One region of the Micromonospora matsumotoense genome, then DNA from elsewhere that is predicted to be linked to it. Evidence: riboswitches for the same ligand, from Rfam matches in the RefSeq annotation. Region 1 holds a riboswitch; the other holds the start of a gene.
What was found. A riboswitch is a leader RNA that binds a small molecule or an ion and turns the genes downstream of it on or off. The one in region 1 is predicted to bind thiamine pyrophosphate.
Positions count from the first base shown of each region.

Region 1 (7,045 bases):
CCGTCGCCGAACTTCCACGCGTAGGTCAGCGTGCCACCGTCCGGGTCACGGGAGCCGGCGCTGGAGAAGTTCACGGTCAGCGGTGCGGCCCCGGAGGTGGGGTCGGCGCTGGCCTCGGCGATCGGCGCGCGGTCACCGGCGGTGTAGTCGATCCGGTAGACCCCGGAGTCGTCGTTGTTACCGCCGAAGCCGGTGCCCCACTCGATCAGGTAGAGCGCGCCGTCCGGACCGAACTCGAAGTCCATCGGGCGGACCATGGACATGCCGGTGAGCAGCTGGTTGATGTCGATCAGCGACTTGCCGTCCGCGCTGACCTGCATCGTGTACATCTTCGACTGGTTCCACTCGCCGAGGAGCGCCTTGCCGTCGTAGTACGCCGGCCACTTGCGGCTCGACGTGCTGTCGGCGTCGTAGCGGTAGACCGGGCCGCCCATCGGGGCGCCGCCGCCGCCGATCTCGGGGAAGCGCGGGTCGCCCGCGTAGCCGTAGTCCACGGTCGCCGCGATGGCCGGCGGCAGGGTGGTCAGGCCGGTGTTGTTGGGCGAGTCGTTCACCGGCGCGGCGCAGTCGAACTTCGCCCCGCTCGGCCCGGACGGGAAGGTGTAGTCGTTGTACGCCTTGTTGTTGCCGGTGCAGTACGGCCAGCCGTAGTTGCCGGCGGTGGCGACGATGTTCCACTCCACCAGGCCCTCGGGGCCGCGGTTCGGGTTGGCCGCCGAGGCGTCCGGCCCGTAGTCCGCGACGTAGAGGGTGTCGGTCTTCTGGTCGACGCCGATCCGGAACGGGTTACGGAAGCCCATGCCGAAGATCTCGGGACGGGTCTTCGCGGTGCCCGGGGCGAACAGGTTCCCCGCCGGGACCGTGTAGGTGCCGTCGTCCTCGGGGTGGATCCGGATCACCTTGCCGCGCAGGTCGTTGGTGTTGCCGGCGCTGCGCTGCGCGTCGTAGTCCTGCCGGCCGGCCCGCTCGTCGATCGGGGTGAACGCGCTCGACTCGAACGGGTTGGTGTTGTCGCCGGTGGCCAGGTAGAGGTTGCCCTGCGAGTCGAAGGTCATGCTGCCGCCGGCGTGGCAACAGGTGTTGCGCTGGGTGTCGACCTGGAGGACGACCTTCTCGGTGGCCTTGTCGATGGTGTCACCGTTGACGGTGAACCGGGACAGGTAGTTGCGGGGGCCACCACCGGCCGGCGCGTAGTACAGGTAGATCCACTTGTTGGTGGCGAAGTCCGGGTCGAGGCGGAGACCGAGCAGGCCGTCCTCGTTGCCGGTGAAGACGTCCAGCCGGACGGCGGTGGCCGTGTTGCCGGTGTCCGGCTTCACGATCTGCACCCGGCCGTCCCGCTCGGCGTAGAACACCCGGCCGTCCGGAGCGATGTCCAGCTCCATCGGGTTGTTGGTGTTGCTGTCGAGGGTGACCTTCTCGAAGTTCGCGGTCTTCGAGGCGCCGCAGTCGGCGTTCTCGACCCCGGCCGCGGTACGGATGCCGCCGAGCAGGTGGGAGAGGAACTCCGGCTCGGTGTACGACGCCTGGGTGTGGCCGCCGCCGGTGTACCAGGACCGGCCGCCGTCGTAGTCCTGGCACCAGGCGGTGGGGTGGTCGGCGCCCATCGCGCCGGCGCCCGGGCTGTAGGACTTCTCGTCCAGGCTGGCCAGCACGTGCACCTTGGCGCGCGGGTTGGTGCGGAAGTTGTACCACTCGTCGAACCGGGACCACTTGTCCGGCAGGTCGGCGGTCGACGGGTGCGCGTGGTCCTCGACCTTGACGGTGGCCTGCTGGTTGGCCGGGTGGCCGGAGAAGTACGCGCCGACCAGGTTGCCGTACCAGGCCCAGTCGTATTCGGTGTCCGAGGCGGCGTGCACGCCGGCGTAGCCGCCGCCGGCCTTGATGTAACGCTCGAACGCGGCCTGTTGGGTGCTGTCGAGCACGTCACCGGTGGTGGAGAGCCAGATCACCGCCTGGTACTTGGCCAGGTTGGTGTCGTTGAAGGCGGCCCCGTCCTCGGTGGTGTCGACGGTGAACCCGTTGTCGGTGCCGAGCTTCTGGATCGCGGTGATGCCGGCCGGGATGGCGTCGTGCCGGAACCCGGCGGTCTTGGAGAAGACCAGGACCGAGAACGGTTCGGCGGCGGCAGCCGCCGCCGGTGCGGGTGCCGGTGCGGCCTGTGGCAGGGCTGCCGCCGCGGGAGCGGCCTGGGCGGCGGTGCCGCCGATCAGGCCGCTGGCGAGTAGGGAGAGGGCCAGTAGACCGGCACCCAGTGGGCCGCGACGGGCGCGGCGATGGCGGGATGGAGACACTCCATGCTCCTTTTGTCCGAGCTGGACAGTGGTGGGGGCATGGGGACGACTCGCCGCAGACCGTCCCCGGTCGGATGGGTGCGGGCCCGCCGAGGTCCGCATCGGTGGCGATCAGGTGTCGACCTCGTCGAGGCCGCGCACCGGAATAATGTCGATCGGTTGAACAAATTAGCGCCGCTGGATTGGTTTCCGGCAAGGCATGAGCATGTAACGATTCGGTATCGTCGACTCGCTTTTCCGGCTTATGTGGAGAGAGGGGGCAAAGGGCAGGGATTGACATGCTTGGATCAAGGTAACACCCCTTGGCGGATCAGCGGATCTGTCGTACGGTCACAGGCACGTGACCCACGGGAGCCCGGTACACCGGGCTGAGAGGGGGGCTGAGAGCCCCCGACCGTCGAACCTGATCCGGATAATGCCGGCGCAGGGAGGAGAGTTGACGTGCCGTCCCTCGGCCGACTGCATCTGATCACCGACACCCGACCCGGGTGCGACCCGCTCGCCGTCCTGCGGGCCGCCCTCCCGGTGGCCCGCGCCGAGCTGGTCGTCCAGGTCCGGGTCACCGACGGGACCACCGACCGGCAGGCGTACGACCTGGCCCGGCGGGTGCGCGCGCTCTGTGCGCCGTACGGGGCGACCTGCCTGGTCAACGACCGGCTGCACGTCGCCCTCGCGGTGCACGCCGACGGCGGCCACGTCGGCGCGGACGACCTGCCCGTCGCGGCGGCCCGTCGGGTCCTCGGCGTCGACGCCGTGCTCGGCGCGACCGCCCGGGAACCCGGGGCCGCCGGCAGGGCGGTCGCCGCCGGGGCCAGCTACCTGGGCGTCGGCCCGTGCCACCGCACCACCACCAAGGCCGGCCTGCCCGACCCGATCGGCCCGGCCGGGATCCGCGCCGTCGCCGAGGCCGTCGCCGTGCCGGTGATCGCCATCGGCGGGGTCACCGTCGCGACGGTGCCGGCGCTGCGGGCCGCCGGGGCGTACGGGGTGGCGGTGGTCGGGGCGCTCTCCACCGCCGCCGACCTGGGCCGGGCCACCGCCGAGCTGATCGCGGCGCTGACGTGCTGACCCGGCCCGACGTCGCCATCGTGGGCGCGGGGCCGGTCGGGTTGGCGATCGCCTGGCGCTGCGCCACCCGGGGCCTGCGGGTGGCCGTGCACGATCCGGCCCCCGGCTCCGGCGCGTCCCGGGTCGCCGCCGGGATGCTCGCCCCGGTCGCCGAGGCGTACTTCGGGGAGCGGGAGCTGACCGGGCTGCTCACCGCATCCGCCGCCCGCTGGCCGGGTTTCGCCGCCGCGCTGGCCGCCGCCACCGGCAGGGAGTTCGGCTACCGCACCGACGGCACCCTCGTCGTCGGGCTGACCGGGGACGACCTGGCCGAGGCGCGTCGGCTCTGGTCGTACCAGCAGGGGTTGGGGCTGCCGATCAGCGCGTTGCGCCCGTCGCAGTTGCGGGACCGCGAACCGGCGCTGACCCCCCGGCTGCGCGGCGGCGCGGTCGCCCCCGGCGACCACCAGGTCGACCCGCGCCGGCTGGTCGACGCGCTGCGGACCGCCGCCGAACGGGCCGGCGCGACCCTGGTCCCCGGCCCGGTGACCCGGCTGGCCGAGCTGGCCACGCCGGTCGTCGTGGTCGCCGCCGGCTGCGGCGCCGCCGCGCTGACCGGGCTGCCGGTCCGCCCGGTCAAGGGCCAGGTGCTGCGGCTGCGCGCGCCCGACCACGGCCCGCCCGGCTTCCGCCACGTCATCCGGGGCTACGCCGACGGCGAGTCGGTCTATCTGGTCCCCCGCGACAGCGGCGAGGTGGTGGTCGGGGCGACCGTCGAGGAGCGCGCCGACACCGAGGTGACCGCCGGGGCGGTGCTGCGCCTGCTCCGCGCCGCCGTCGACCTGGTCCCCGAACTCGCCGAGTACGCGCTGGTGGAGGCGACCGCCGGGCTGCGCCCCGGCACCCCGGACAACGCGCCGATCCTCGGGCCGCTGCCCGGCCGCCCCGGCGTGCTCGCCGCCACCGGCCACCACCGGCACGGCATCGTGCTCACCCCGGTCACCGCCGACCTGATCACCGACCTGATCGTCACCGGCGAGCCGGACCCGCTGCTCACCCCCTTCACCGCCGACCGGTTCCACTGAGGAGGAAGACGTGCGACTGATCGTCAACGGCGTCGGACGCGAGCTGGCCGGCGGCACGACCGTCGCGGACCTCGTCGCCGCGGTCACCGAGCAGCGGCGCGGCCTCGCGGTCGCGGTCAACGGCGAGGTGGTCCCCCGGGGCGGCTGGCCGGCCACCGTGCTGTGCGACGGCGACCGGGTCGAGGTGCTCAGCGCCGCCCAGGGCGGGTGACGGGCATGTCCCTCACCATCGCCGACCGGACCTTCACCTCCCGGCTCGTCCTCGGCACCGGCGGCGCGGCCAACCTGCACGTGCTGGAGCAGGCGATCCGGGCCTCCGGCACCGAACTGGTCACCCTCGCCCTGCGCCGGGTCGACACCGCCCCCGGCACCGCCGGGGGACTGCTCGACCTGCTCGACCGGTGCGCGGTGCGGCTGCTGCCCAACACCGCCGGCTGCTACACCGCCGGGGAGGCGGTCAAGGTGGCCCGGCTGGCCCGGGAGGCGTTCGACACCGACTGGGTCAAGCTGGAGGTGATCGGTGACGAACGCACCCTGCTCCCCGACGGGGTGGAGCTGCTGCGGGCGGCCGAGGAACTCGTCGCCGACGGCTTCGTCGTGCTGCCGTACACCTCGGACGACCCGGTGCTGGCCCGCCGGCTGGCCGACGTCGGCTGCGCGGCGGTGATGCCGGCCGGCGCGCCGATCGGCTCCGGCCTGGGTGTGAGCAACCCGCACCACATCCGGTTGATCCGGCAGAGCGTCGACGTGCCGGTGATCCTCGACGCCGGGATCGGCACCGCCTCCGACGCGGCGCTCGCCATGGAGCTGGGCTGCGACGGGGTGCTGCTGGCCAGCGCCGTCACCCGGGCCGCCGATCCGACGGCGATGGCCACCGCCATGCGGTACGGCGTGCAGGCCGGGCGGCTCGCGTACACCGCCGGTCGGATTCCCCGCCGCTTCCACGCCCTCGCCTCCACCCCCGACGACGGAAGACCCGAGCTGTGACCCGCCCCGCCGCCCCACCCCTCCTCCGGCCGGACGGGGTGGTGCTGCTGACGGACCGACGGGCGACGCGGGGGGAACTCGTCGACGTCGTCGCCGGGGCGGCCCGCGGTGGCGTGCGGTGGGTGGTGCTGCGGGAGAAGGACCTGCCCCGCGCCGAGCGGGCCGCACTCGCCGTCGCGCTGCGGGCCGCCCTGGCCGACACCGGCGGCAGCCTGATCGTCGCCGGCCCCGACCCGCTCGACGGGGACGCCGTCCACCTGCCCGCCGCCGGGCCGTACCCGCCGCCGGCCGTCGGGCTGGTCGGCCGGTCCTGCCACGACGCGGCGGAGCTGGCCCGACTGACCACCGAGGACTACGTGACGCTCTCGCCGGTCTGGCCCACCCGCAGCAAACCCGGCTACGGCCCACCCCTGCGCCCGGACGGGCTGCGCGACCTGATCCGGCGCAGCCCGGTGCCCGTGCTCGCCCTGGGCGGCGTCGAGACCCCCGACCAGGTGACGGCGTGTGCCGAGGCGGGCGCGGTCGGGGTGGCGGTGCTCGGCGCGATCATGCGGGCCGCCGACCCGACCGCCGTCGCGGCGGCCCTCACCAGCGCCTTCCCCCCACGCCGACCGGCCGGCCCGCCACCGACCGTCCCTGCCCCGGCAACCCCACCCGCCGGTACGGACGTCGCCGGCACGGAGCCGTGGCCGACCGTGCCCACGCAGGGATCAGGCCTGACCGCCCCGAGTGGGCGCGGTCGGCCGCAGCCTTCGACCCCCCGCACGACGGACCGCATCCCGGTCGGCGGGGCGTGGCCCGAGGAGACGACATGACGCCCACGACGGTGCTCACCATCGCCGGTTCCGACTCCGGCGGCGGCGCCGGCATCCAGGCCGACCTGAAGGTCTTCGCCGCCCTCGGCGCGTACGGCACGAGTGTGCTCACCGCCGTCACCGCGCAGAACACCCGGGGCGTGGACGCCGTGCTGCCGCTGCCCCCGCGCACCGTCACCGAACAGCTCGACAGCGTGCTCACCGACTTCGCGGTCCGCGCGGTGAAGACCGGGATGCTCGGCACCCCGGCGGTCGCCGACGCGGTGGCCGAGGCGGCGAAGGCGGGTCGACTGCCGCACCTCGTCGTCGACCCGGTGCTCGTCGCCACCAGCGGACACCGGCTCGGGGTGGTGGCGGCGGTCGAGCGGCTGCTGCCGTACGCCCGGGTGGCGACGCCGAACTGCGCGGAGGCCGCCGCCCTCACCGGACGCCCGGTGACCACGGTCGAGGAGATGGTCGCCGCGGCGCAGGCGCTGGCGGCCGGCGGCCCGGAGTTCGTGGTGGTCACCGGCGGCGACGTCGACGCGGCCGGCGAGTCGGTCGACGTGCTGGCCGGCGGCACGACGACCACCCTGCTCCGCGCGCCCCGGGTGGACACCCGGCACAGCCACGGCACCGGCTGCTCGTTCTCGGCGGCGATCGCCGTGCGGCTGGCGGCCGGCGACCCGGTGCCCGTCGCGGTCGCCGCCGCCAAGGAGTACGTGACCCGCGCGCTGACCGGCGCGCGGGGTTGGGAACTGGGCGCGGGACGCGGCCCGCTGGACCACTTCGGCTGGTCCCGTTGACCATCAGGGAGGCTGTCATGCAGGCACGTCGC
Region 1 is NZ_CP192025.1:6,537,074-6,544,118, reverse strand. It holds gene ACQP1S_RS27865 (ThuA domain-containing protein) at 1-2,294, opposite strand, end outside; TPP riboswitch at 2,632-2,741, shown strand; gene ACQP1S_RS27860 (thiamine phosphate synthase) at 2,736-3,362, shown strand; gene thiO (glycine oxidase ThiO) at 3,356-4,426, shown strand; gene thiS (sulfur carrier protein ThiS) at 4,437-4,637, shown strand; gene ACQP1S_RS27845 (thiazole synthase) at 4,643-5,413, shown strand; gene ACQP1S_RS27840 (thiamine phosphate synthase) at 5,410-6,228, shown strand; gene thiD (bifunctional hydroxymethylpyrimidine kinase/phosphomethylpyrimidine kinase) at 6,225-7,013, shown strand; gene thiC (phosphomethylpyrimidine synthase ThiC) at 7,031-7,045, shown strand, end outside.

Region 2 (7,045 bases), 680 kb from region 1:
GGCGAAGTACGGCGCGACCAGCAGGGTCGGCAGCTCCGGCTGCGAGTCGTACGCCTCCCGGATGCGGTCCAGGAAGCGGGCCCGGATGATGCAGCCGCCCCGCCAGATGGTGGCGGTGCCACCCAGGTCGATGTCCCAGTGGTACTCGCGGCTGCCGGCCCGGATCTGGTCGAAGCCCTGCGCGTACGCGACGATCTTGCTGGCCAGCAGCGCCCGGCGGACGTCCTCGACGAACGCGTCCCGGTCCTCGACCTGCCACTTCTCGCCCGCGTCGCCGAAGGTGCGGCGGGCGGCCTCCCGCTGACCGGCGTGCCCGGACAGCGACCGGGCGAAGGTCGCCTCGGCGATGCCGGTGATCGGGATGCCCAGGTCGAGGGCGATCTGCACCGTCCAGCGGCCGGTGCCCTTCTGCTCCGCCTGGTCGAGCACCACGTCGACGAAGGGCTTGCCGCTGGCCGCGTCGGTGTGGGCCAGCACGTCGGCGGTGATCTCGATGAGGAACGACTCCAGCTCGCCGGTGTTCCACTCCCGGAAGATCTCCGCGATCTCACCCGGGGTCGCCCCCAGCCCGGCCCGCAGCAGGTCGTACGCCTCGGCGATGAGCTGCATGTCGGCGTACTCGATGCCGTTGTGGACCATCTTGACGAAGTGGCCGGCGCCGTCGGGGCCGACGTGCTGGCAGCACGCGACGCCGTCCACCTGCGCGGCGATCTTCTCGAAGATCGGCCCGAGCTTCTGGTAGGACTCCGCCGAACCGCCCGGCATGATGCTCGGCCCGAGCAGCGCGCCCTCCTCACCGCCGGAGACGCCGGTGCCGACGAAGTGCAGCCCGTGCTCGCGCAGCGTCTCCTCCCGCCGGCGGGTGTCGGCGAAGTGTGCGTTGCCGGCGTCGACGACGATGTCACCCTCCTCCAGTAGCGGCACCAGCTCGTCGATGACCGCGTCGGTGGGGGCGCCCGCCTTGACCATGACGATCACCGCGCGGGGCCGCTCCAGCGAGCCGACGAAGTCCGCCAGGGACTCCGACGGCACGAAGGTGCCCTCGTCACCGTGGTCGGCGACCAGGCTGCGGGTGCGCTCCGGGGAGCGGTTGTGCACCGCCACGGTGAACCCGTTCCGGGCCAGGTTCCGGGCCAGGTTGCGACCCATCACCGCCAGCCCGGTCACGCCGATCTGCGCCGTCGCCTGTTGCGTCATCCGTACCCGCCCTCTCACGTCACCTGTGTGCTGCGACCGTATCGCGCGCCCGCGACGGTCGGCAGCCGCCGTCCACCCAGTGTCACAGGGTGGTCGCGTGCGTGCGGCAGCGGGCGGGATGGCCGTCGGGAAAAGCGGGTGCGTCGGGCGCGGGGGTCGGCTACCGTGACGGCATGCGCATCTGACGCCCTAGCTGAGAGCCGACCCGCCGCCGTGGCCGCGGGTCCGCGTGCTCGGGCGTCCGCGTCTCCCACCCCTCCTGGCAGGGGATGACTCGTGGCCGGTCGTCCGGGGCCGATTCCCCGTCCGTCGACCGCCCGCCCGCCGTTCAAGGCTGCGGTGTGGTCCTCCGTACGTACAGGAGGCAGCGTATGCCCGCCAAGCGCAGTCCGAAGAAGTCCCGTCGTCCGGTGCCGTCCCCGATGGAGGTGGACCCGGCGGCGCTCGCGGCACTCGCCGTGACGCCCGCGCACCCGGTCCCCCTCGCCGTCGCGTCGGCCCATCCGGACGCCGTCGTCCGGTCGAGCCCGCCCCCGCCGCCGTCGCGGTCGGGCCGGCCGGTCCGGGCCGGCTCCACCACCGCCCAGGGCCAGAGCCGCCGGTACGCCTTCCGGCGGAGCTGATCCGCCCCGGCGGAGCTGATCCGCCCCGGCGGAGACGTCCCACACCAGATCGCCGAAACAGCGGTATCCGGGGGACCGGATACCGCTGTTTCGGCCCAGTGGTGCCGGCGTGCCTGGGTGGCCTGGCGTGCCCGGGTGGTGCCGGCGTGCCTGGGTGGTCCGGCGTGGCCTGGGTGGCCCGGCGTGCCCGGGTGGCCCGGCGTGCCCGGGTGGCCTGGCGTGCCTGGTGGCAGGCGTGCCCGGTGGGCCGATGGCCCGGTGGGGCGCTGGTCAGCCGATCAGGGGGCGGAAGGTGCCGAGGGCGACGCTGACCGCGAGTGCGCCGCCGGCCAGTGCGGCGGCGCCGACGATCAGCAGCCAGTCGGCCGGGCCGAACACCTGCCGGCGGGCCACCGTGCGGGGGATGCCGGCGTCGAAGCCCCGGGCGTCCATCGCCACCGCCAGCCGGGTGCCGCGTCGGATCGCGCCCACCAGCAGGGCGAATGCCGTGGAGACGAAGAGCCTCAACCGGGCCAGCGGGTTGCGGCCGGCGTCCACGCCCCGGGCGCGGCGGGCCATGGTGAGCATCTGCCAATCCTGGCCGAGCAGCGGCACCAACCGGAACGCGGCCAGCGCGCCGATGGCGAACCGGGCCGGGGCCTTCGCGTTCTGGACCAGCGCGTCGGCCAGGTCGGTCGGGTCGGTGGTGGCGAACACGATCACCCCGGGCAGGGCGACCGCGAGCATCCGCAGCACCAGCCCGAGCGCGGTGACCAGCACCCCGGAGGTCACCAGCAGCGGCCCGGCCTCCCACAGCACCCGACCGGTCCGGTCGGCGGCGAACAGCAGCAGCGTGACCAGGATGCCGACGGCACCGGCCAGCAAGGGCAGGGCCCGCCGGGCCAGCACCCGGTAGCGGATGCCGAACAGCGGCAGCAACGCCAGCTCGACGGCGATCGCGATCGCCGGTGCGACCGGGTCGAGGCTGGCCACCAGCAGGAACGAGAAGATCAGCCCGGCCGCCAGCTTGGCCACCGGGTTGCGCCGGGCCAGCGGCGCGCCGGGCACCGCGACGGGTTCCAGGCTGATCACGGCTCATCCCGGGCGGGGTGCAGGGTGACCGTCCGGTCGGCGAGCGCGGCGACGAAGTCCCCGTCGTGGGTGACGGTCACCACGCCGTGCCCGGCGTCGCGCAGGTCGGCGAAGAGGTCGACCAGCTCACCCCAGGTCCGGCGGTCCTGACCGAAGGTGGGTTCGTCGCAGATCAGCAGCCGGGGCGCGGTGGCCAGGGCGGTCGCCACGCTGAGCCGCCGGGCCTCCCCACCGGAGAGGGTGTACGGGTTGGCCCCGGCGAGCCGGGTCAGCCGCAGCCGGTCCAGCAACTCGTCCACGGTGGCCCGGACGGCGGACTCCGGGCGGCCGGTCCGGCGCGGGCCGAGGGCCAGTTCGTCGCGGACGGTGCCCGTGACGAACTGGTGCTCCGGGTCCTGGAAGACCGAACCGATCCGGCCGGCCAGGGCGGGGGCCCGCCACCGGTGCGGCGGCGTGCGGGTGTCTCCGTCGGCCAGGGCGGCGGTGCCGGTCAGCCGCCCGACGCCGGGGCGGAGCAGGCCGCCGAGCAGCAGGGCCAGGGTGGACTTGCCGACCCCGTTGGGACCGAGGACGGCGAGCGCCTCGCCGGCGCGTACCGTCAGGTCGGTGGGGGCCAGCCGGGGTGGCAGGCCGAGCCGGTCGGCGGTGAGCAACCCCGCGCCGGGCGGCCCGACGGCCGGGCGGGACCCGGTGGGGTGGCCGGGCACCCAGACGCCCTCGGCGGCGAGCGCGGCACCGTGCGCGGCGAAGACAGCCTCCGGTGGCCCGTCGGCCCGGACCCCGCCACCGGGGGTCAGCACCACCACCCGGTCGACCAGGGCGAGGGCGTCGGCGACCCGGTGTTCGACCAGGACCAGGGTGGTGTCCGGGTCCAGCGCGCCGGCCACCGCCGCGCGCACCAGCTCCGCGCCGGCCGGGTCGAGGTTGGCGGTCGGCTCGTCGAGCAGCAACAACCCGGGCCGCAGCGCCAGGACCCCGGCCAGCGCGAGCCGCTGCTGCTCGCCGCCGGACAGCGCCGCGGTGGGCCGGTCCCGGTGGTACGGGAAGCCCACCCGGCGCAGCGCCTCGTCCACCCGGGGCCAGATCTCGTCGCCGGGCACCCCCCGGTTCTCCAGGCCGAACGCGACGTCGTCACCGCAGCGGGCCATCACCAGCTGGGACTGCGGGTCCTGGAAGACGGTGCCGACCCGTTCGCGGGCCTTGGTCGGGTCGAGGCCGTCGATCTCGACGGTGCCCTCCTGCTCGCCGGAGTCCGCCGGCAGCAGCCCGGCCAGCGCGGCCAGCAGGGTGCTCTTGCCGGCCCCGGACGGCCCCAGCAGCAGCACCCGTTCCCCGTGGTCGATGCGCAGGTCCACCCCGCGTACCGCCCAGGCCCGCCGCCCGGCGTGCCGCCAGCCGAAACCGGCCAGCCTCACACTCGCCACGTCGCCGGCACCTCCATGATCGCCAGGGGAGGGTCAGACCAGGGTGCGGTCACGGCCGGCGGGGAACCGGTCCAGCACCCCGGTCTCGGCCAGCGCGCGGGTCAGGTACCAACCGCCGACCCCGGCGACGACGGCAGCGCTGAGCACGGTCAGCGCCGCGTACGGCAGGCGGTAGCTGACCAGGTCGTACTCGGCGTTCCAGGCGAAGAAGTCGAACACGGCGGCGCTCAGCCCGGTCAGCGCGCCGGCCAGCACCGCCACCGGCAGCCGGAATGACCGGTAGCGGAACGCGGCGAAGGCCAGCTCCGCGCCGAGACCCTGGATCAGCCCCTGTACGATGGTGATCCCGCCCCACTCCGCGCCGAGCAGCGCGGAGACGGTGGCGGCGACGGCCTCGCAGAACAGGGCCGCCCCGGGCTTGCGGATCACCAGGCCGCCGAGGACGGCCGGGACCAGCCAGACGCCGTACATCACGGCCTGACTGGCCGGTGCGGCGGCGAACGCCGGGTCGGCGGCCTTCCAGACCAGGCCCCAGGCCCAGAAGATGACGCCGAAGGCCACGGCGATCACGGCGGCGACCACGATGTCGATCGTGCGCCACCGGTTGCTGTTGGTGGTGGTGTGCGGCATGTCGGTGCTCCCAGTCCAGAGATCGAACCAGGAGAAGACGCACGCCGCGCCCGGCGGCTGCCGGACGGCGGCGCGGCTGGAGGTCGACCGAACTCCCTGCGCTGGCATTACCCAGATCAGGTTCGAGGGTCTGCGGGCGGTGCCCGCACTCTCAGCGCTGTGCGCTCCCCTGTCGGATGTGAAGTTGTCTCGGCAGACGCTAGCACCGACCTGCGCCAACAGCCCAGCAGGTCACGGTTCCCGGCATTCGACGCCCGAGCGGGGCCCCGGGTCGCTGGGTAGGCTGCCGATCATGCGGGTAGCGGCGCGGGGACTGACGTTCGACGTACGGGTCGGTGGGCCCGAGGACGGCGCGGTCGTGCTGCTGCTGCACGGGTTCCCCCAGCACGGCGGGGAGTGGGACGAGGTGGTGCCCGCCCTGCACGCCGCCGGGTTGCGCACCTACGCCCCCGACCAGCGGGGTTACTCGCCCGGGGCCCGGCCCGCCGAGGTGGCCGGCTACCGGCTGCCGGAACTGGTCGCCGACGCGGTGGCGGTGCTGGACGCGCTGGGCGTCGAGGCCGCGCACGTGGTGGGGCACGACTGGGGCGCGATCGTCGCCTGGGCGTTGGCTGCCCGGCACCCGGAGCGGGTACGCACCCTCACCGCGGTCTCGGTGCCCCATCCGGCCGCCTTCGGCCACGCGTTGGCCACCGACCGGCGGCAGCGGGCGCGCTCGTCGTACATGACGTTGTTCCGTCGGGCGGGCCTGGCGGAGCGGGTGCTGCTGGCCTGGCGGGGGGCGGTCCTGCGCCGGCTGCTGGCCGGCGTCGGCGACTCCGCCCGGGTGGCCCGGTATGCCGAGCCGATGCGCCGGCCGGGCGCGTTGACCGGCGGGTTGAACTGGTACCGGGCGATGTCGGGGCGGGACATGAAGGTGGTCGGTCCGGTGACCGTGCCGACCACCTATGTCTGGAGCGACCGGGACTTCGCGATCGGGCGTACCGCCGCGCAGGCATGTGCCCGGCACGTCTCGGGGGACTACCGGTTCGTGGTGCTGGCCGGGGTCACCCACTGGATTCCCGACCGTGCGCCGGGCCCACTGGCCGAGGCGATCCTGGCCCGGGTGCGCGGGACGGCCTGAGCCGATCCGCCGGCCGATCGGCTTGATCGGCGATCATGAGTCGGTTTCGCGCGGTTCCGGATCGGGCACAGGCGTTGCTGCCGACGGGGAGGTGTCCCCGTCGGTCGTACCGTCTTATCCGGAGGTAGCGCGTGTCGAAGGAATCCGAGAAGCAGCGCTGGCAGCGCAACTTCGCCGATCTGCTCCAGGAGCTGCGGGTCGCCCAGACCGGCGTGCAGATCCTCTTCGCCTTCCTGTTGACCCTGCCGTTCAGCAACGGTTTCACCCGGACGAGCGAGTTCCAGCGGGACGTCTACATTCTCGCGTTGCTGTCCGCCGCCGCGGCCACCGCGATGATCATCTCGCCGGTCGCCTTCCACCGGGCGCTGTTCCGCCAGGGCCGCAAGCCGGAGCTGGTCCGCTTCGCCCACCGGATGGCCACCGGCGGCCTGGCCTTCATGCTGGTCGCCATGGTGAGCGCGGTCCTGCTGATCGCTGACTTCGTGCTGGACACCGGGATCGCCGTGGTGCTCACCGTGCTCACCGGCCTGTGGTTCCTGACGTTCTGGGTGATCCTGCCGTTCGTCCGGCGTAACTGGGGTGAGGACGACGTCGACGACGATGATGACGACCCGGTGGTGTTGGCCGGCGACTGACCTCGCCCGTCGGGCGGTGGGGAACGGAGTGGGCCGGGGCCTGCCCGGGCCGACGGTGGTCGGGGTGGGCCCCGCTTCGTGGTGGCCGGGGTCGGGTCTGCGGCCCCTGGCGGCCGGGTCGTCAGCGGGCGATCGCCCAGGCCAGCACGGCCGCCAGGATGAGCCCGTTGAGCAGCGCCAGCACCAGGTACGCCTGCGGCGGGATCTTGCGGCCGCGCCGGACGAAGCTGACCAGCACGGCGGCGTACGCCAGCAGCAGCGCGGCGATGACGATCAGGAAGTAGAGCACCGCACCACCCTAGACGAGGGGGTTCGGCTGCCCGGGGACCGCTCATGATCAGC
Region 2 is NZ_CP192025.1:5,856,890-5,863,934, reverse strand. It holds gene gndA (NADP-dependent phosphogluconate dehydrogenase) at 1-1,197, opposite strand, end outside; gene ACQP1S_RS24790 (hypothetical protein) at 1,569-1,820, shown strand; gene ACQP1S_RS24785 (energy-coupling factor transporter transmembrane component T family protein) at 2,091-2,891, opposite strand; gene ACQP1S_RS24780 (ABC transporter ATP-binding protein) at 2,888-4,315, opposite strand; gene ACQP1S_RS24775 (ECF transporter S component) at 4,349-4,945, opposite strand; TPP riboswitch at 5,021-5,126, opposite strand; gene ACQP1S_RS24770 (alpha/beta fold hydrolase) at 5,238-6,068, shown strand; gene ACQP1S_RS24765 (DUF6328 family protein) at 6,200-6,703, shown strand; gene ACQP1S_RS24760 (hypothetical protein) at 6,825-6,992, opposite strand.
Region 2: linked by a shared signal. The riboswitch ahead of ACQP1S_RS24775 (ECF transporter S component) and the one ahead of ACQP1S_RS27860 (thiamine phosphate synthase) in region 1 are both predicted to bind thiamine pyrophosphate.